2 linked regions of the Phenylobacterium montanum genome follow. Each later gene encodes a partner of the first gene's protein in a complex. Links are inferred from orthologs where the notes say so. Each region holds a gene or a part of one and is shown on either strand. Other genes may lie near its edges. The genes, in order: ccmE and ccmB.

Region 1 (10,530 bases):
AACGACATCCTGGGCGAGATGTTCGGCCGGGCCGCGGGCGGGCGCGCCGGCGGCTTCAGCCCCCCGCCGGCCAAGGGCGGCGACGTGCGCGCCAAGCTGGACATCGACCTGGAGGAGGCGATCCAGGGGGGCAAGAAGCGCATCGCCTTCTCCGACGGGCGCACCCTGGACGTGACCATCCCCAAGGGCGCCACCGAAGGCCAGGTCATGCGCCTGAAGGGCCAGGGCTCGCCGGGACGCGGCGGGCCGGGCGACGCCCTGATCGAGCTCAACATCCGGCCGCATCCGATCTATCGCCGCGAGGGCGAGGCCCTGGTGATGGACCTGCCGATCTCTGTCCCCGACGCGGTGCTGGGGGCCAAGGTCGAGGCTCCGACCCCCGACGGCCCGGTCAGCCTGACTGTGCCCAAGGGCTCCAATTCCGGCCAGATGCTGCGCCTGAAGGGCCGCGGCCTCCCCGCGAGCCAAGGCGGACCCCGCGGCGACCTCCTGGCCCGGCTGGTGGTGGTGCTGCCCGAGGCGCCGGACGAGGCTCTGGAGAAGTTCGCCGAGAAATGGCGCAAGGAGCGGCCCTATGCCCCGCGGCGGAAATAGTTGACCCCACTTCTGCAAAGGGAGAGGGGAAAGACGTTCAGCCCCGGTTCAACCTGGCGGGCCTATGCCTGACCCCATGATGAAGCGACGCGTCCTGATCCTGGCTCTGGCGGCGACCAGCCTGATTGCGCCCGGCCTGGCCCTGGCGCAGCAGGGCTCGGATTCCCTGGGCGCCGACTATGGCCTGCAGCAGAACGATGTCCGTCAATGCGTCAAGCAGGGCGGCTGCGTGCCGCTCAGCAAGGTCATAGCCGAGATCAACCGCCGCTCGCCCGGGCGCGAGCTGGACGCGGGCCTGGAGCAATCCGGCGACCGCATCGTCTATCGCGTGCGCTGGGCCGGCAAGGACGGGCGGCGGATCGACTACATCGTCGACGCCCACACCGGCGCCGTCATCAGCGCCAAGTAAGGACCGAAAGAGACCAGATGCGCATCCTGCTCGCCGAAGACGATCCCGACCTGTCCCGCCAGCTGAAACAGGCGCTGAGCGACGCCGACTATGCGGTCGACCACGCCCCGGATGGCGAAGAGGCTCACTTCCTCGGCGACACCGAGCCCTACGACGCGGTGATCCTGGATCTTGGCCTGCCCAAGATCGACGGGGTCTCGGTGCTGGAGCGCTGGCGGCGCGACGGCAAGACCACCCCGGTCCTGATCCTGACCGCCCGCGGCGCCTGGAGCGAAAAGGTGGCCGGCTTCGACGCCGGCGCCGACGACTACCTGACCAAGCCGTTCCACACCGAGGAGCTGCTGGCGCGCCTTCGGGCCCTGTTGCGCCGCTCGGCCGGCCACGCGGCGGCGACCCTGACCTGCGGCTCGATCCGCCTGGATCCCCGCGCCGCCCGCGCCTCGGTCAACGGCGAGCCCCTGCGCCTGACCTCGCTGGAATACCGCCTGCTGCACTATCTGATGATGCACCAGGGCCGGGTGATCGGCCGCACCGAACTGGTCGAGCACCTCTATGACCAGGACTTCGACCGCGACTCCAACACCATCGAGGTGTTCATCGGCCGCCTGCGCAAGAAGATCGGCTCGGACCGCATCGAGACTGTGCGCGGCCTGGGCTATCGCCTGATCGCCCTGGAAGGCGAGGCCGCCGGCTCGTGACCGCCGGCGTGGCCGGACAGCGGCGGACGCTGAGGCTCCCGCGTCTCCGCTTCGGCCCGCCGCCGCACGCCTCCCTGTCCCAGCGGCTGGTCATGCTGGCCGCCGTCTGGAGCGTGGTGGTGCTGATCGTCAGCGGCCTGGCGCTCACCGCCCTGTTCCGCCAGGAAGCGATCAGCCGCTTCGACCAGGACCTGTTCGACGTGGCCGACGGGCTCTATGCCGGCTCGACGGTCGACGACCAGGGCGAGGTCGACGCCCCGCCCCTGACCGACAGCCGCGCCACCCGGGCCTATTCCGGCAAGTACTGGCAGATCTCCGAGCCGGGACCGGACGGCAAACTGCACGCGGCCCAGCGCTCGCGCTCGCTGTGGGACTCCGAGCTGAAGGGGCCGGAGGGCGGCCTCGCGCAACTGCAGGCCCATCCCGGCCAGCCGGTCTATTACGACACCGTCGGCCCGGCCAAGGAGCCCCTGCGCGCCGCCGCCATGTTGGCCCGCCTGCAGGGCCGCCAGGCGCCGGTGGTGTTCATGGCTGCGGAGGACCGCACGCCCTACGAGACCGATTCCCGAAGGTTCTCCCTGGAGACCGCCGCGGGCCTGGTCATCCTGGGCGTGGGCCTGGTGCTGGTGGTTCTGGTCCAGGTGCGGATCGGCCTGCAGCCTCTGTTCGAGCTGCGCAGCGAGGTGGCCGACGTGCGCACCGGCAAGGCCGAGCGGGTCAGCGGCGCCTATCCCTCCGAACTGCAGCCCCTGGCCGAGGAGCTGAACGCCCTGGTGGCCCACGACCAGGAGGTGGTCGAGCGCCAGCGCACCCACGTCGGCAATCTGGCCCACGCGCTCAAGACGCCGCTTTCGGTCATGCTGGCCGAGTCCGAGCGCCAGGGCGGCCCCCTGGCGGAGCTGGTCGGTCACCAGGCCCAGCTGATGCGCCAGCAGGTCGACCATCACCTGCGCCGGGCCCGCGCCGCCGCCCGCACCCAGGGCTCCCGCGAGCGCACGCCGCTGGAGCCGGTGATGGACGAGCTGGCTGTGACCCTGGAGCGGATCTTTTCCGACAAGGCCGTCGAGATCGACTGGCGCTGCCCCGAGGACCTGGTCTTCCCCGGCGAGCGCCAGGACCTTCTGGAAATCGTCGGCAACCTGATCGAAAACGCCTGCAAGTATGGCCGAGGCCGGGTGCGTGCGATCGCCGCACCCGCTGGGCCGGAGCGGATGACGGTGACGGTCGAGGACAACGGTGCGGGCCTGTCGGAAACCGAGCGCGCCCAGGTGCTGAAGAGAGGCGCCCGGCTCGACGAAACCGCGCCAGGCTCGGGTCTTGGCCTGTCGATTGTCGATGAATTGGCCCGGGCCTATGATGGCGCAGTCAGTCTGTCATCGTCGCCTCTGGGCGGGCTGAAGGTCTCGGTCGAGCTGCCCCGCGCCTGAGCTCAAGTTTAACCTTCGGGAAGCCTTAACTTCGGTTGATCATTATCCAGGCAACAAGCCCGGGATCTGTCCGACTCGATGTCAAACCTCTCGACCAACCAGGCGTCGATCCTACGCTCGATCTTCAGCGCGGCGCCCGACTCCGCCGTGGTCAATCTGGAACAGGCCCTGGCGCACGAGGTCACCCGCGGCGGCCCCATGGCGGAGGTGCACAGCCTGGTGGCCCAGGAGGCCAGTAATCGCCGCGCCCGCAGCCTGGCCTTCATGCCGCTCCTGCCGCTGTGCCGGCCGGCGGCGATCGGCCCCTATCCCAAGTTCCCCTTCGAGACCCTGGCGCTGCTGTGGACCGCCTGCAAGGAAAAGGAGCCCAATGCAGCCCGCGCAGTCGAGGCCCTGGGCCCAATCCGCGACGAGGACGAGCGCGCCTACGCCCACAGCGCCTGTGACGCCGTCTGCCGCATCGCCGCCGAGGGCCTGCGCGGGGGGCTGGCCGAATTCGCCGGCGTCCGCACGCTCCTGGACAAGGTTCCCGGCCGGGCGGAACTGTTCATCAAGCTGCTGGACCTAGCCCCCCTGGCCCGCGCAGCCTTGATGCGGCTGCCCGACTGGATGGGGCGGCTGAACGAGGAGCGGGCGGTGGCGATCCGCATCGCCTACAACGACGGGGTGGACCTGTCCGACGACGGCGGGCCGCGCCTCCTGGACATTCTCTGCGCCCATATGCCCGAGCCGTGGAAGGTGCTGCACCTGATCTCGGCGGTGATGGATCGCCCCACCGATCGCTTCGCCGCCTCCTCGGAGATCGCTCGGTTCGGCGAATTCTACATGGACGACATCGACCGGCGCCTCGGCGAGGGCCGCAATTTCGATCCCAACGGCGGCAGGGCGGCCGGTGTGGCGGCGGCGGAGAGCGTGCATGTGATCGCGCTGGAGATCGCCGAGTTCGAGACCTCGCTGGACATAAGCCGCGACGGCGTGTGGGGCGCACGCATCGCCAAGCAGAAACTGGCCCTGGCCCAGCTGGCCGAAACCCGCCTGGCCCAGATCGACAAGGCTTTGGACCAGGCCCTGCCCCTGACCCAGGTCAAGTTCGGCAAGGGCGTCCGCGGCTTCCCCAAGCTGAACGAAGACCCCTCGCCGCCCCAGCTGAACAAGGCCCAGAGCTATCTCGCCTTCTTCGAGCAGTGCCGCGCGAGCGCCAACCAGGCCGGCTACGGCTCGACCCGCGCCAAGGCCGGCGAGCGGATGGACGCGCGGCTGACCCAGTATGTCGAGGACCTCCTGGAACTGCTGCGCGGCGAAGAGGTGCAGAACCCCGAACGCATCCGCCGCTATCTCGAGGCCGCCGCCGACCTGGTGGCCGTGGCCAAGGGCGAACAGGCCGCCGCCATCATCCGCCGCCGGGCTGCGGCCTGAGCCTTTCGGCGCAGCTCGCCTGATCCAGGTCAAACCCTGCCCTCCCGCCGCGACGCCGCCACCCTGGAGCGAACGACGGATTTGCGATAAGCGGCGCACATGATCTTGTTCTGGGTCGCCGCTTCGCTGCTCGCCTCCGCCTCGGCGGGGCTGATCATCTATCGCGCGTCGCGGGCCGCGGCCCGGGCGGCCGGTCCCGGCGAGGATCCGACCCTGGTGGTCTATCGTCGGCAACTGGCCGAGGTCGAGGACCTGGCCGGGCTCGGCCTGATCTCGCCGGAGGAATCGCGCTCCACCCGAACCGAGGCCGCGCGCCGGCTGCTGTCGGCGGCGGACGCGGCGGAAAAGCCGGCCGACGGCGGCGCGAACGGTCGCCTGGCCGTGCTGATCATCGCCATCGTTGCGCCGCTGATCGCGCTGGGCATCTATATCGTCGTGGGCTCGCCCGGAACGCCGGACCAGCCGTTCGGCCGTCGCCTCGCCGTCTGGCGCAAGCAGGACCCCGGCCAGCTGGACGCCCAGCGCATGGTCGCGGTCTTGCAGGCGATCACCGACGAAAAGCCGGGCGATCCGACGCCCCTGACCTACCTGGCGGAGGCCGAGGCCGCGTCAGGCGACACCTTCTCGGCCGAACGCAATCTGCAAAAGGCGCTCAAGCTGGCGCCGAAGAAGGCCGAACTCTGGATGCTTTATGGCCAGATGGTCGCCAGCGACCAGCCGGGCGACGTGCTGCCTGACGAGGCGCGCAAGGCTTTCCAGACCGCCGTCACCCTGGCGCCCCAGGCCATGGAGCCGCGCTACTTCCTGGCCCGCGACCAGATCGCCACCGGTCATGTCGATCAGGGCCTGGCCGGCTGGAAAGCCCTGCGCGCCGACCTGACCTCCAGCGATCCCCGCGCCCAGGGGCTGGAGCAGGAGATCCTGCTGGTCGAGCGCGACCACGCCCTGCCGCCCGGCGAGCGCACCACCGGCCCGGGCGGCCAGGGGGGCGAGGCTGCGCAGCAGGCCGGCGACCAGAAGGCCTTCATCCGCGCCATGGTGTCCCGTCTTGCCGCCCGGCTCGAAGCGAACCCGAACGATCCGGCCGGCTGGGCGCGCCTGGTGCGCTCCTATTCGGTGCTGGGCGACAACTCGGCGCGCGACGCCGCCCTGGCCCGCGCGCGCAGCCTGTTCAAGGACCGCCCCGGCGACCTTTCCCCCATCGAGGCGGCGGCGCGATGAACCTCAGCGCGCGAACCCGGAATATGGACTAGAGAAGTGGCCATGACCCTGCTGCCCAAATCCCGCAAGGCGCGCCGCCGGCTGGCGGCGGTGGCCGTGGCCGCCCCGATCCTGGCCGGCGCCGCGGGCCTGGCCCTCTACGCCATGGGCGATTCGGTCTCGCTGTTCTATTCGCCTTCCCAGGCTCAGCACGCCCACGTCCCCGCCGGTCGGGCCATCGACCTCGGCGGGCTGGTGGCCAAGGGCAGCGTGGTCAAGAAGACTGACGGCACGGTCGAATTCGCCATCGCCGACCACGCCGCCGTCAGCCGGGTAGTCTATCGCGGCGACCTGCCGGACCTGTTCCGCGAAGGCCAGGGTGTGGTGACCAAGGGCGCGTACCGCTCCGACGGTGTGTTCGCCGCCACCGAGGTCCTGGCCAAGCACGACGAGAAATACATGCCCAAGGAGGTCACCCGGGCCCTGAAGGCCTCGGGCGAGTGGCGCGGCGACGGCGGGCCGCAGACTCAGGCGGCCATGCAAGCCGCGGGCGGCCAATGAACGCGGAGTTCGGCTCTTTCGCCCTGGTCCTGGCCCTGGCCCTGTCCCTGGCCCAGGTGGCGCTGTCGGTCGCCGGGCGGATGCGCGGCTCGGCCGCCCTGACCGGCGCCGGCGAGGGTGCGGCGGGCGGCGCCTTCGCGGCCACGGCCTTCGCCTTCGGCTGCCTGATGATCGCCTTCGTCACCTCCGACTTCTCGGTGGCCAACGTGGCGGCCAATTCGCATACGGCCAAGCCGCTCTTGTACAAGATCAGCGGCGTGTGGGGCAGCCACGAGGGCTCGATGCTGCTGTGGGACCTGGCCCTGACCGGCTTCGGCGCCTGCATCGCCCTCGGCGGCGACAGCCTGCCGCCGCGGCTGAAGGCGACCACGGTGGCGGTCCAGGGGAGCCTGGGCCTGCTGTTCATCGGCTACACGGTGTTCGCCTCCAACCCGCTGTTGCGCGTGGCCTTCCCGCCGGTGGAGGGCAATTCGCTGAACCCCATCCTGCAGGACCCGTTCCTGGCCATCCACCCGCCCTTCCTCTATTCCGGCTATGTGGGCCTGTCGGTGGTGTTCTCCCTGGCTGTGGCCGGGCTGATCGAAGGCCATATCGGCGCGGCCTGGGCGCGCTGGGTGCGGCCCTGGACCCTGGGCGCCTGGAGCCTTCTGACCATCGGCATCATGCTGGGCTCGTTCTGGGCCTATTACGAGCTGGGCTGGGGCGGCTGGTGGTTCTGGGACCCGGTGGAGAACGCCAGCTTCATGCCCTGGCTGGCGGCCACGGCCCTGCTGCACTCGGCCGTGGTCACCGAGAAGCGCGGTTCGCTGGCCGCCTGGACCATCTTCCTGGCGCTCCTGGCCTTCACCTTCTCCATGCTGGGCGCCTTCCTGGTGCGCTCGGGCATCCTGACCTCGGTGCACGCCTTCGCCGTCGACCCCAAGCGCGGCACGCTGCTCCTGATCATCCTCGGCCTCGCCGCAGGCTCCGGCTTCGCCCTGTTCGCCTGGCGCGCCCCGGCGCTCGCCCCCGGCGGCCTGTTCGCCCCGATCAGCCGCGAAGGCGCCCTGGTGCTGAACAACCTGTTCATCGCGATCTCGGCGTTCGCGGTGCTCTATGGCACGCTCTATCCGCTGATCGTTCAGGCCCTGAACGGAAGTGCGATCTCGGTTGGGCCGCCCTGGTTCAACATCGTATTCGGTGGAATCATGTCGGGGGCGATCCTCATCCTCCCGATCGGTCCGCTCCTGGCTTGGAAGCGCGGCGACCTCGCCGGAGCGCTGCAGCGCTTGTGGATCGCCGCGGCGCTGGCGGTTGGCGCCGGCGTGCTGGTTACTGTGCTCAGCGCTCGCCTGTCGTGGCTGCCTATCGTCGGCGTGACCGTGGGCGCCTGGCTGATCTTCGGCGCCCTGGCCGAGCTGGCCGAGCGCATGCGCCTGGGCCGCGCCGGCCCGGCCGAGGCCTTCCGCCGGCTGTGCAACCTGCCCCGCGGCGCCTTCGGCATGACCCTGGCCCATATCGGCGTCGGGGTGTTCATCCTGGGCGCCGCCTACGAGACCACCTACCGCGTCGAGGCCGCCGCCGTGCTCGCGCCGGGCGACCACCTGAAGGTCGGCGCCTACGACCTGGCCCTGAATTCCGTCGGCGACGCCGAGGGCAAGAACTACCTGGCCCAGCGCGGCTCGCTCACGGTCACCCGCGCCGGCCAGCCGATCTGTCAGGCCGCCCCCGAGCGACGGCTCTACGCCCCCGGCCGCCAGTCGACCTCCAAGGTGGCCCTGTGCGAGCACAAGCTGGGCGACGTCTATATCGTGCTCGGCGAGCAGCGACCCGGCCCGCACGGCGGACTCGGCTGGCTCGTGCGCGCATACTGGAACCCCTGGGCGCGGCTGATCTTCGGCGGGCCGCTGCTCATGGCTATCGGCGGGGCGGTGTCCCTGTCCGACCGCCGCCTCAGGATCGCCGCTCCCCGCCGCGCCGCCCAGGTCGCGGAGGCGCGCGCGTGAGGCCAATAAAATTCCGCTCATCCCGGCGAATGCCGGGACCCAGATCGTAAGGCGCTGGTGGAACTTGTTAGAGCGCATCCATAACGAGGTCATAGGCCAGAGCCATAGGATCTGGGTCCCGGCATTCGCCGGGATGAGCGGTTTTGTGAGCCGTATCAAGAGATTGAAATCCGGAAGCGTGGTGGCCCTCGCCGCCCTGGCCATGGTCGCCGCGGCCGCCGACCCGGCCGAGCGGCTGCAGAACCCCTCCCAGGAGGCCCATGCCCGCGCCCTGTTCCAGCAGGTGCGCTGCGTGGTCTGCCAGAACGAGTCGATCGACGATTCCGAGGCCGATGTGGCCCGCGACCTCAGGCGCGCGATCCGCGAGCAGGTGGCCAGCGGCGCCTCCGACGACCAGATCCGCGCCTACCTCGTGGCCCGTTACGGCGAGTTCGTACTCCTGAAGCCGCGCCTCAGCCTCGGCAACAGCCTGCTCTGGCTGGCGCCCTTCGCCCTGGTTCTGGCCGGGCTCGGCGTCTTCGCCTGGCGCGCGCGAAATGCGCCCGCCGCGCCGGCGGACGAGCTGACGCCGGAAGAAGAAGCGCGGCTGCGCAGGCTTCAGGGCCGGTAAGGGGCGACGCCACGCTTGCGCCATGTTTCTATCTCGGAAATAGACGCGGGTGGCGGCGCATTTCGCCCCACGCCCATTGGCGGACGCCCCCGCCGCCCCTAGTTTGAGGACGACCGCGCCCGGCGCTTCCGGCGGGCGTTGACAAGGACCAAGGATCACATGGCTTCGAAGAAGACCGGCATCATCATCGGCGTCGCCGCTGCGGGGGTCGCCGCTGCAGCCCTGGCGGGGGCCGGCGTACGCTGGTCGCCGCATTTCGGCGCCGGCGACAGCCACTTTCTGCCGCTAACGCGCATCTCCACCGGCACCATCTTCTCGCCGCCGCCGGGCGCGCCCCTGTCGTTCGCCGACATCTTCGAGAAGGTCTCGCCAGCGGTGGTGCAGATCAACGTCACCTCGCATATCGACCCGCGGGCCGCCGGTCGGCTGGGTCCGGGCCTGCCGTTCAATTTCGGCCCGCCCGACAACGGCGGCGGAGATGACGACAACAACAATGGCGACGACAACAACGGCAATGGCGGCCAGGGCGGAAACGGCCAGGGCGGCAAGGGCGCCACGCCCAAGGGGCTGAAGGCCCAGTCGGCCGGCTCGGGCTTCTTCATCTCGGCCGACGGCTACATCACCACCAACAACCACGTGGTCGAGAACGCCGAGGACATCGAGGTCACCCTGAAGGACGGCCGCAAGCTGCCGGCCAAGATCATCGGCCGCGACGAGGCCACCGACCTGGCGGTGATCAAGGTCGAGGGCCAAGGCTTCCCGTTCGTCGACTTCGAGAACTCGGCCAAGCCGCGGGTCGGCGACTGGGTGCTGGCGGTCGGCAATCCGTTCGGCCTGGGCGGCACGGCCACGGCCGGCATCGTCTCGGCCTATGGCCGCGACCTGGGCGACAGCTTCGTCGACTTCATCCAGATCGACGCCCCGATCAACCGGGGCAATTCGGGCGGCCCGACCTTCGACATCTACGGCCGCGTGATCGGGGTCAATTCGGCGATCTTCTCGCCGTCGGGCGGCTCGGTCGGCATCGGTTTCGCCATCCCGGCGGACGTGGCCGACCAGATCACCACTCAGCTGATCAAGGGCGGCAAGATCAGCCGCGGCTACCTGGGCGCGACGATCCAGAACGTCACCCCCGAGATCGCCGACAGCATGGGCATGCCCGGCCAGAAGGGCGCCCTGGTCGCCGAGCTCGCCAATGGCGGCCCGGCGCAGAAGGCCGGCATCCAGCAGGGCGACGTGATCGTCGAGCTGAACGGCCACGCGGTCGGCGGCAACACCGAGCTGACCCGCCTGGTGGGCCAGACGAAGACGGGCGACACTATGCACCTTAAGGTGCTGCGCGGCGGCAAGGCCTTGAACTTCGACGTCAAGTCGGGCCTGCGCCCGTCCGAAGCCCAGCTGGCCCAGTCGCAGAATGGCGGCTCGGACAACAATGGCGGGCCGGAGACGCCGGAGAGCAAGACGCCCACGGTGCTGGGCCTGACCCTCTCGCCGCTGGACGAGCAGACCCGCAGCCGTCTCGGCCTGCCCGCCGAGGTGCGCGGGGCTCTGGTCACCGCGGTGAAGAACAATTCCGACGCCGCGGAAAAGGGCCTGCATTCGGGCGACCTGATCGTCCACGCCGGCGACC
Region 2 (10,613 bases), 1.1 Mb from region 1 along the record:
GTCTCGGCGCGTAGGCGGGTGACGCCGGGCTGAGGCGGCGGAGCCTGGACCTTCTGCGCCACCACCGGCGCGCTGGTCGCCGAGGTCTTGTTCAGCGCCGCGTCGAAGAAGGCCCGCTGGGCCGCCGCACGCGCGCCGCCGGCCTGGCCGGTGCGGGCCGGCAGCTGGGGCGTGACGCCTGGGCGGGGCGGTTGAACGGCCAAGACTCGCTTTCCAAACTGCGGCTGCGGGCGATCCCGCAACACTTAACAGACATGGTTAGCGAGAGGTTAACGCTTGCCGCCGCTACGCTCAAGCAGTTGCTCGGCGCTGTCGGCGGTCAGGGGCTCGGCCACCTTGGCCAAAATCTTGCCGTCGGCCCCGATCAAATAGGTCTCGGGAACCCCGGAAACCCCGAAATCCACGCCGGTTCTGCCGTCCCGGTCGACCAGGGTCAGGGCGTAGGGATCGCCATGCTGCGCCAAATGGGCGCGGGTCTTTTGCGGGTCGTCCTTCCAGGCCACGCCGACGATGCGCACCCCTTCGGCCTTGAGCGCCATCAGGGTCGGCTCTTCCTGGATGCAGGGCGCGCACCAGGAGGCGTAGAAGTTCACCAGCGTCGCGGGTTGCACCACGCTGGAGAGCCGCACCGGCGCGCCGCCGGACAGCGGCGGCAGCACCGCGTCGGGCATGGCCTGACCGACCCGGGCGTTGGGGATATAGCGCGGGTCGTGGCGCAGGCCGTAGGCGGCGAACAGGCCACCGAGGACCAGAAGGGCGGCCAGGGGCAGGAAGGCGATCCAGCGCTTCATCGGGCCTCCTCCTCGCGCTTCTCGACTTCGCGCTTCCAACGGCGGGCGCCGATCAGGCTGTCGAGGATCAGGCCTGCGAACACCAGCGCCGTCAGCCCGTAGGCCGACCAGACGAAGAGGGCGTACTTCCCGGCATTGAAATCCAGCATGGTCAGCCTGCGGCCCGAAGCGCGAGAACGTTGGCCCGCCGGCGCCAGACCTCGGCGCGGATGCGCACCAGCCACAGAGCGCCGAAGGCGGCGGTATAGGCCAGCGCCAGGGTCAGCAGCGGGATCAGATAGACCGGCGGCATGGTCGGCCCGCCGGCGCGGAACACGGACGATCCCTGGTGCAGGGTGTTCCACCAACTCACCGAGTAGTGGACGATCGGCAGGTTGATCAGCCCCACCAGGGCCAGGATGGCGCAGGCCCGGGCCGACTTGGCCTCGTCGTCGATCGCCGCCTGCAGGGCCATGTAGCCGAGGTAGAACAGGAACAGCACCAGCACAGAAGTCATCCGCGCGTCCCACTCCCACCATGTGCCCCACATCGGCCGGCCCCACAGCGAACCGGTGGCCAGGGCCAGGAGGGTGAAGGCGGCGCCCAGGGGCGCGGCCGCGCGGGCGGCGGCGTCGGCCAGGGCGACGCGGAACACCAGGCCCAGGAAGCTTGCGATCCCTAAGCAGGCATAGACGAACAGGCTGAGCCAGGCCGCCGGCACGTGTATGAACATCAGATGCACGGTGTAGCCCTGCTGGTAGTCCGGCGGAGCGGCGAAGTCGAACCACAGTCCGACCGCGATCCCCAACGCCGCCAACACGCCCAGGAGCGGCGCCGCCCAGGCCGAGAAGGCCATGAATCGCTGAGGGTTGGTCAGGAAGGCGATCATTGCGGCGGTTCTAAAGCCTCCGATGGACGGGCGAAAGCGGGCTTGGGCGCGCAGGCGCCGCGCGCCGTTGATCTGGCGCAATCGGGGAAAAGTTCATGACAGGGCGTTGCGGCACGCCGCGGCCATGGCGAAGGGGCCGAGGCCGACGAAGGCCAAGCTGTAGGCGACGAGGAACAACAGGGCGTTGACCCACGGCAGGCCCGCCGCATAGGCCTCGATCGCCCCGGCGCCGAAGATCACCGGCGGGGCGAACAGGGGCAGGACGATGACGGCGATCAGGACCCCGCCGCGCCGGCTGCCCAGGCTCAGCGCCGCGCCGACCCCACCGCAGAAGGAAAAGCCGAGCCCGCCGGCCAGGGCGGCGATCAGGGTCACCGGCGCCAGCCTCAGGGGCGCGCCGAGGGCGGTGGCGACCACGGGCGCCAGGAGGGCCAGGGGCGCGCCGGTGGTGATCCACTGCGCCAGGCACTTGGCGAAAGAGGCCGCCTCCAGCGGGGCGGGGCCGAGCGAGAGCAGGTCCAGGGCCCCGTCCTCGTAGTCGCGCTCGAACAGGCGCTCGAGACTGAGCAGGGACGAAACCGCCAGGGCCAGCCAGGCCGAGCCCGGCGCCACCGCCGCCAGCCGCGCCGGCTCCGGTCCGGCCGCCAGCGGCAGCATGGTCGCCATGCAGAGATAGAAGGCGAGCGCCAGCATCGGCCCGCCGCCGCGGCCCCAGCTCAGCGCCAACTCCCGCCGGATCAGGACGCCCAGCCCGCTCATGCGCCGATCTCCGCCCCGCGCGCCGAGATCGGCAGCGGGTCGTGGACGGCGGCGAGGATCAGGCCGCCGCTCGCCAGGTGCTCGCGCATGATTTCGCCGACGCTCGTCCGCCGGTCAGCGTCCAGGGGCGCCAGGGGCTCGTCGAGCAGCCACAGCCTGCGCGGGCTGGCCAGCAGCCGCGCCAGGGCCACCCTGCGCCGCTGGCCGGCGGAGAGCTTGCGCACCTCCAGGTCCTTCAGCCGATTGAGCTCCAGCCGCTCGCAGGCGGCCTCGGCGGAGGCCAGGCTTCCGCCGGTCCAGCGCGCCTGGAATACGAGCTCGTCCCAGGCCGTGCGCCCGGTCTTCAGGCCGTCCTGGTGGCCGAGATAGTGCAGATCGCGGCTGCGCGCCTCTTCGGAGTCGAGAGCGCCGTGCGGACAAGAGAACGCGATCGACCCGGCCTGGGGGCGGATCAGCCCGGCGATGGCGCGCAACAGGCTGGTCTTGCCGGCCCCGTTACGCCCGGTCAGCGCCACGGCTTCGCCCGCGGCGAGATTGAGGCCGAACCCCTCGAACAACAGCCGGTCGCCGCGGGTCAGGGCGAGGTCGGTGACGGAGACGGCGGTGATCACACCCTTGTCCCCCTGCGGGAGAAGGGGGGAAGGGATTTCGGCCGCCCCGCATGGACGGCGCGGTAGCTGGACGCTATGAAGCCCACGGCCGTGCGGGCACAACGCCGCGCAGGGACGGACGCTGTGTGTCCGCCTCGTCTGGCGCGCGACCCCGTGACCGGTTTTCGGACGGCCCTGAACAGAGAGAAAGGTCCCCTTCCATGCCGTCGAATGACAGCCTGAACACCCGCCGCGACCTTGTGGTCGGCGACAAGACCTATGCTTATTACAGCCTTGCCGCCGCTGAGGAAGCCGGCTTGGCCGGCGTTTCGCGCCTTCCGGTCTCCATGAAGGTGCTGCTCGAGAACCTGCTGCGCAACGAAGACGGCCGCTCGGTCACCGCCGAAGACCTGAAGGCGGTCGCCGCCTGGCTCGACAACAAGGGCGCCAAGGAACACGAGATCAGCTTCCGCCCTGCCCGCGTCCTGATGCAGGACTTCACCGGCGTGCCGGCGGTGGTGGACCTCGCGGCCATGCGCGACGCCATGACCGCCCTGGGCGGCGACGCCGAGAAGATCAACCCGCTGAACCCGGTCGACCTTGTCATCGACCACTCGGTGATGGTCGACAATTTCGGCACGGCCAAGAGCTTCACCCAGAACGTCGAGCGCGAATACGAGCGCAACCTGGAGCGCTACCGCTTCCTGCGCTGGGGCTCCTCGGCCTTCAACAACTTCCGCGTGGTGCCTCCGGGCACCGGCATCTGCCACCAGGTGAACCTGGAATACCTGGCCCAGACCGTCTGGACCCTGGCCGAGGGCGACACCACCGTCGCCTATCCTGACACTGTGGTCGGCACCGACAGCCACACCACCATGATCAACGGCCTCTCGGTCCTGGGCTGGGGCGTCGGCGGCATCGAGGCGGAAGCCGCCATGTTGGGCCAGCCGATCCCGATGCTGATCCCCGAGGTGATCGGCTTCAAGCTGACCGGCAAGCTGCCCGAAGGCGCCACGGCCACCGACCTGGTGCTGACCGTGACCCAGATGCTGCGCAAGAAGGGCGTCGTGGGCAAGTTCGTCGAATATTTCGGCGAGGGCCTGTCGCACCTCACCCTGGAAGACCAGGCCACCATCGCCAACATGGCCCCGGAATATGGCGCCACCTGCGGCTTTTTCCCGGTGTCCAAGGCGACCATCGACTATCTGGCCGCCACCGGCCGCGCGCCTGAGCGCGTCGCCCTGGTCGAGGCCTACGCCAAGGCGCAGGGCCTGTGGCACGAGGAAGGCGCGGCCGACCCGGTGTTCACCGACACCCTGGAGCTCGACCTCGGCTCGGTGCTGCCGTCCCTGGCCGGGCCGAAGCGGCCGCAGGACCGGGTGCTGCTGTCCGATGCAGCGGCCAAGTTCAACGAAGCCCTGGCCGGCGAGTTCGGCCGCCCGGCCGACGCTCCCCGCACCGCGGTGCAGGGCGAGAGCTTCGACGTGGGCGACGGCGACGTGGTCATCGCCGCCATCACCTCCTGCACCAACACCTCCAACCCCTCGGTCCTGATCGCCGCGGGCCTGGTGGCCAAGAAGGCGGTGGAGAAGGGCCTGAAGGTCAAGCCCTGGGTCAAGACCTCGCTGGCACCCGGATCGCAGGTGGTCACCGACTACCTGGCCAAGGCCGGCGTCACCAAGTCGCTCGATGCTCTGGGCTTCAACCTGGTGGGCTATGGCTGCACCACCTGCATCGGCAATTCCGGCCCGCTTCCGCCGGCGATCTCCGACGCGGTGCAGGCTGCAGACCTGGTGGCGGTCAGCGTGCTGTCCGGCAACCGCAACTTCGAAGGCCGCGTGAACCCCGACGTGCGCGCCAACTACCTGGCCTCGCCGCCGCTGGTGGTGGCCTATGCGCTGGCCGGCAGCATGAAGATCGACCTGACCACCGAGCCCCTGGGCGTCGACAAGAAGGGCGAGCCGGTGTTCCTGAAGGACATCTGGCCGACCTCGGAGGAAGTCGCGGCCCTGCAGCGCAAGGCGGTGACCAACGAGATGTTCGCCAAGCGCTATGGCGACGTGTTCAAGGGCGACAAGCACTGGCAGGGCATCAAGGTCGCCGGTGGCCAGACCTATGGCTGGGACATGGGCTCGACCTATGTGCAGAACCCGCCCTACTTCCAGGACCTGACCATGGAGCCCAAGCCGGTGACCGATGTGGTCGAGGCGCGGGTGCTGGCCATCTTCGGCGACTCGATCACCACCGACCACATCTCGCCGGCCGGTTCGATCAAGGCCACCTCGCCCGCCGGCAGCTACCTGTCGGACCACCAGGTCCCGCAAATCGACTACAACAGCTACGGCGCCCGCCGCGGCAACCACGAAGTGATGATGCGCGGCACCTTCGCCAACATCCGCATCAAGAACCGCGTGACCCCGGAGATCGAAGGCGGGGTGACCAAGCACTTCCCGTCCGGCGAGGTGATGGCCATCTACGACGCGGCCATGCGCTACCAGTCGGAAGGCCACCCGCTGGTGGTGTTCGCCGGCAAGGAATATGGCACCGGCTCGTCGCGTGACTGGGCGGCCAAGGGCACCAAGCTTCTAGGCGTCCGCGCGGTGATCGCCGAGAGCTTCGAGCGCATCCACCGCTCGAACCTGGTGGGCATGGGCGTCCTGCCGCTGCAGTTTAAGGTCGACGGCTGGCAGAAGCTGAACCTGACCGGGGAGGAGATCGTCTCCATCCGCGGCCTGAGCGACCTCAGCCCCCGCCGCACCCTGACCGTCGAGCTCTACCGCGCCTCGGACGGCCGCATCGCCCGCTTCCCGGTGATCTGCCGCATCGATACGCCTACCGAGCTGGACTATTTCCGCCAGGGCGGCGTGCTCAACTACGTGCTGCGCAACCTGGCCCGCGGCGACGCGGCGTAGGCCACGTCCTATGTCTTCGAGAGCCCTTCCCCGTCCGGGGAAGGGCTTTTTCACGGCCTCGTGAGGCGCATCGGGCGAAAACTCGGCTATGTCCGGCGCAATGCGAACGGCGACGGTTGCGATTCTGGCTCTGATCTCGGCGGCCCTGGCCGCGCCGGCCTCGGCGCGACCGCCGGTCGTGGTTGAGTTGTTCACCGCCCAGGGCTGCCAGTCCTGCGTCAAATCCGGCGATGTTGTGGCTGGCCTGGCGCAGAAGCCGGGGGTGCTGCCCCTGACCTTCGCCGTCGACTACTGGGACTATCTCGGCTGGGCCGACACCTTCGCCAAGCCGGAATTCTCCGACCGCCAGCGCGACTACATGAAGAAGCTGGCCCTTCGCGAGGTCTACACTCCGCAACTGGTTGTGGATGGCGAAGCCGAGACCGCGGCGGTCTCGGTCGACAAGGTCATGCCCCTGGTCAAGCAGGCCGCCCGCACCCACGCCAAACCGCCTCAGATCGTTTTCGCCAAGGGCAAGGTCCAGATCGGCACCGCGCGGCGGATCAAGGGCGGGGCTGAGGTCTGGCTGGTGCGCTACGACCCCAAGGACCAGCCGGTGATGGTCAAGAGCGGCGACAACCGCGGCCAGACCGTGGTCGAGCACAATGTAGTGCGCGAATTGGTGCGACTCGGCGCCTGGAACGGCCGGCCCAAGGCGTTCCAACTTCCTGATCCCACCGCCGACGGGCTGAGCACGGTGGTGATCGTCCAGGGCGTGCACGGCGGCCGCATCCTGGGCGCTGGGCAGCCGTGAAACTTACCTAAGGTCAAGCGGGTTGACAGGCCTTGGGTTATGAACACTAAGGCCTGCAACTCACACCCTTCTCATTCCCGCGAAGGCGGGGACCCAGGTGCAGCCTGCACGGGCAGGTGAATGGATCTGGATCCCCGCCTTCGCGGGGATGAACGCTGAATGTAAGCCCGGAGTCCTCATGCTTGACGACCTGATCAAGAACAACCGCGCCTGGTCTGCCAAAAAGACCGCGGTCGATCCCGACTTCTTCCGCCGCCTGGAGCGGCAGCAGACCCCCGACTATCTGTGGATCGGCTGCTCTGACAGCCGTGTGCCGGCCAACGAAATCGTCGATCTCGATCCCGGCGAGCTGTTCGTGCACCGCAATGTGGCCAACCTGGCCCCGCCACAGGACGCCAACTACCTATCGGTGCTTCAGTTCGCGGTCGAGGTCCTGAAGATCAAGCACATCATGGTCGTCGGCCACTACGGCTGCGGCGGCATAGCCGCGGCGGTGGACGGCAAGCGGCGCGGCCTGGTGGACCATTGGCTGCATCCGATCCGCGAGACCTATTCCGAGCACCGGCACGAACTGGAGGCTCTGCCCGAGGGCCGCGAGCGGCTGGATCGCCTGTGTGAGCTGAACGTGATCCGCCAGGTGCGCAACGTCGCCTCGGACGTGTTCGTGCAGGACGCCTGGGCGCGCGGGCAGGCCCTTTCCGTGCATGCCTGGGTCTATTCTCTGTCCAACGGCCTGGTCACCGACCTCGGCGTCACCGTCAGCGGGCTGCAGGACCTGGAGGCGCTGGTCGAGGGGTAGGGGTCACTCCCCTTTCACCCGCACCCGTGCAGTGACCGCACGACCCTGGTCGTCGACCACCTGCAAGTGGTAGAAGCCGGCCGCAGCGGGCCGCCAGACCACCTGCCCGCTGGCCTGATCCGCCGGCTGCTCGGCGCCGTCCACGTACCAAGTCAGGCGCTGTCCCGCCGCAGCCAGCACCAGGCCGCGGGATTTCGGCCCCAGGCCGTCGGCCTGCACTACCGCTCCGTCCGGCGGAAAGATCAGCCGCGGCCCGTCGCTGGCCTGCTGCAGCTTCTGCAGGGCCAAGGGCGCCTGTTTCGGGGCGATCGGGTGGGCCGCGCCGTCGGGCGCTGACAGCACGTCGGCGGCGTCGAACAAGAGCGGCAGGGCGGCGTCGCGCCCGGTAAGCCCGCCCCGCGCCCCGCCGTCCGCCCGGCCGGTCCAGGCCACCAGAGCGTAGCCGCCGACGACGCCCGCCGCCACCGCATCGCGGAAGCCGTAGGAGGTGCCGGTCTTGTAGGCCATGTGCGCCGCGCCCTGGGTCAGGGCCGAGGGCGCCCGGCCCTTGGGCGTCGGGGTCTCGCGCAGGATGTCGAGGATCTGGCGCGCGGTTTCGGCCCGCACCAGGCGCATGCCCGCCTGCTTTGGCCGCTGGGTTGCTTCGGCCTCGGTGAAGGCCAGGGGCTTGGCCAGGCCGTCGTCGCCCAGGGCGGCGTAGAGCGTGGCCATGTCGCGCAGGGAGATGCCCTCGCCGCCCAGGGCCAGGGACAGGCCGGGATCGGCGAAGCCGGCCTCGGGGCGCACCAGCTTGACTCCCGTCGCCTCCAGCCGGCTCTGGAACGCCTCCGGCCCGATCCGGTCCAGGGTCTCGACCGCGGGGATGTTCAGCGAATAGTTCAGCGCCTCGCGGGCCGTGACCGGGCCGTGGAACGTGCGGTCGAAATTCTCCGGCTGGTAGTCGGCGAAGCGCTTGGGCTGGTCCTGGATCAAGGTGTCGGGGGCGGCCAGGCCATCGTCGAAGGCGAAGGCGTAGATGAACGGTTTCAGCGCCGAGCCCGGCGAGCGCAGGGCCCGGGTCATGTCGATCCAGCCCCCGGGCCGGTCGCGCCCGGCCGAGGCCACGGCGGCGCGCACGGCGCGGGTCCTGATCTCGACCACGATCAGGGCGGCGGTGGCGTCCGGGCCTTGCGCGGCGGCGGTCCTGGCCGCCAGGGCTTCGAGCCGGGTTTGCAGACTGGCGTCGAGGGTCGAGACCACGCTGGCCTGGCCTCTCGGCGCGGCGCGGGCCAACTCGCCCGAGACCTGCCAGGCCAGGGCCGGGAACGGCGTGCGGCCCGGGACTGGCTCGCCGGCCGCTTCTTCCGCCTCGGCCTGGGTCAGGACGTCATGGTGGGCCAGCAGGGCCAGCACCCGCCGGCGGGCGGCGCGGGCGCCCTCGGGGCGGCGGTCGGGCCGGCGAGCCTCGGGCGCCTGGGGCAAGGCGATCAGCAGGGCCTGCTCACCATCGGTCAGGCTCTCCGGGCCATGGCCGAAATAGGCCAGGGACGCGGCCCGCACACCCTCCAGATTGCCGCCATAGGGCGCCAGGGTCAGGTAGAGGGCCAGGATCTGGCGCTTGGAGAACCGCGCCTCGAGCTGGACCGCACGCGCCATCTCCATAAGTTTCCCGACCACGCTGCGCCGGTGGGGGGTCAAAAGCCGCGCCGTCTGCATGGTCAGGGTCGAGGCGCCGGAGCGGACATGGCCGGTCACCGCCGCCGCGCCCACTGCCCGCACCAGCGACACCGGGTCCACGCCTGGATGGGCGTAGAAGCGGGCGTCCTCCACCGCCACCACCCGCTTCAGGAACCGCGGGTCGGTGCGGTCCAGGTCCGCCCGGATGCGCCAACGCCCGCGCTCCACCGGCAAGGCGCGGAGCCAGCCCCCATCATGGTCGAGAACGACGGCTGAGGACCGCTCCGCTCGCGACAGGTCGGGCGGAAAGGCCAGGTCGAGGGCGAGGAGGGTGGTCTCCAGGCTGAGCAGCGCAATGAGGCCGATGACGAGGCGGCGGATCATGACGCCCACTTCCCTTCCCCCCTTGCGGGGAAAGGAGGGGCCCGCCCGCGCAGCGGGTGGGAGGATGAGGGGTCGCACAGCCCCATCCACCCATGTCCGTCCGCGCCGCCCGTCCCGAAAGGCCGGCGCGACCCCTCATCCTCCCACGGCTTCGCCGCGGGCCCCTCCTTCTCCCGCAAGGGGAGAAGGGTTTGGGCGCCGCGGATCACGGCGACGCCGCCTGGATCGCCACCCGGTCGCCGGCCGAGCGGCCGTAGACCTCGGCGTGGTACATGTCGCGGGCCTCGACGCCTGGCAGATAGAAGGCGCCGGGAGTCACCGCGCGGGCTACATAGGCGACGGTGAAGCCCTTGTCGCCGCCCAGGGTCATGGCCGCCACGTAGCGGTCGTCGCGGGCCTCCTGGGCGCTGGGTGCGTCGATCCTGCCCAGGAAGCGGTAGGGCCCGTTGGTCGAGCCCTTGGAGCCGTTCCCCTCGCCGTCGGCGGGACCGAGCTTGGTCTCGATCTCGAACCCGGCCGGCAGGGGATCGTCCAGCACCAGGGCGGTGGTGCGTGACTGGTGCGACTGGCCCGACAGCTCGACGATCACCCGATCGCCCTGCATCAGCCGTGACAGGTCGGCATGGGCGCCCGAGAGCGTCCAGTAGCTGGCCTCGACGCTGACGCCATGGGCTTCGGCCGGCGGCGAGGCGAGCGGCACGCCGCGGACGGTCACCGTCCGCCAGATCGCCCCGCGCCCGGCGTTGACGAACCGGGCCGAGGCCAGCCGCCCGACCGACCAGCGCGGGGCGCCGGCGGCCGGGGCCATGACGTAGGCGCCCTGGGCCTGGATGCTGGGCTGCCCGGAAACCTTGAGCATGGCGTGGGCCGCCTGCAGCAGCCAGGACTGCTCCTGGGTGTTCAGCCGGTCGGGATCCTTGGTCTCGTTCTCCAGCCGGCCTTGCAGGCTGCGGGCTATGCCGATCTCGCCGGCCTCGTAGGCATAGGCGATGACGCCGGCGAGATCGCGCAGGGGGCTCTGGTACCAGTCGTTGGGATCGCTGTAGCCCAAACTATTGGCC

What was found.
Region 2: the proteins of ccmE (region 1) and ccmB are in contact, whole or in part, in a solved structure (PDB 8CE8), measured with the Escherichia coli proteins. The link is inferred for Phenylobacterium montanum from one-to-one orthologs.

The regions. Positions count from the first base shown.
Region 1 is NZ_CP073078.1:3,006,761-3,017,290, forward strand. Bases 4,672-7,556 are described here. They hold ccmE (cytochrome c maturation protein CcmE), read left to right. Parts: upstream 4,672-5,807; coding sequence 5,808-6,305; downstream 6,306-7,556. Other genes in these bases: ccmI (c-type cytochrome biogenesis protein CcmI), read left to right, coding at 4,672-5,765; KCG34_RS13470 (heme lyase CcmF/NrfE family subunit), read left to right, coding at 6,302-7,556. Also shown: KCG34_RS13435 (DnaJ C-terminal domain-containing protein), read left to right, coding at 1-594; KCG34_RS13440 (PepSY domain-containing protein), read left to right, coding at 674-1,003; KCG34_RS13445 (response regulator transcription factor), read left to right, coding at 1,021-1,701; KCG34_RS13450 (sensor histidine kinase), read left to right, coding at 1,794-3,128; KCG34_RS13455 (hypothetical protein), read left to right, coding at 3,207-4,544; more of ccmI, read left to right, coding at 4,644-4,671; more of KCG34_RS13470, read left to right, coding at 7,557-8,290; KCG34_RS13475 (cytochrome c-type biogenesis protein), read left to right, coding at 8,436-8,900; KCG34_RS13480 (Do family serine endopeptidase), read left to right, coding at 9,060-10,530. UniProt on the Escherichia coli protein: Heme chaperone required for the biogenesis of c-type cytochromes. Transiently binds heme delivered by CcmC and transfers the heme to apo-cytochromes in a process facilitated by CcmF and CcmH.
Region 2 is NZ_CP073078.1:4,056,568-4,067,180, reverse strand. Bases 586-3,553 are described here. They hold ccmB (heme exporter protein CcmB), read right to left. Parts: upstream 2,419-3,553; coding sequence 1,753-2,418; downstream 586-1,752. Other genes in these bases: acnA (aconitate hydratase AcnA), read left to right, coding at 3,230-3,553; ccmA (heme ABC exporter ATP-binding protein CcmA), read right to left, coding at 2,415-3,029; KCG34_RS18440 (heme ABC transporter permease), read right to left, coding at 943-1,659; ccmD (heme exporter protein CcmD), read right to left, coding at 788-940; KCG34_RS18450 (redoxin family protein), read right to left, coding at 586-791. In the rest of the region: KCG34_RS18455 (hypothetical protein), read right to left, coding at 1-203; more of KCG34_RS18450, read right to left, coding at 270-585; more of acnA, read left to right, coding at 3,554-5,920; KCG34_RS18420 (DUF1223 domain-containing protein), read left to right, coding at 6,009-6,713; KCG34_RS18415 (carbonic anhydrase), read left to right, coding at 6,892-7,512; pbpC (penicillin-binding protein 1C), read right to left, coding at 7,516-9,552; KCG34_RS18405 (alpha-2-macroglobulin family protein), read right to left, coding at 9,758-10,613. UniProt on the Escherichia coli protein: Required for the export of heme to the periplasm for the biogenesis of c-type cytochromes.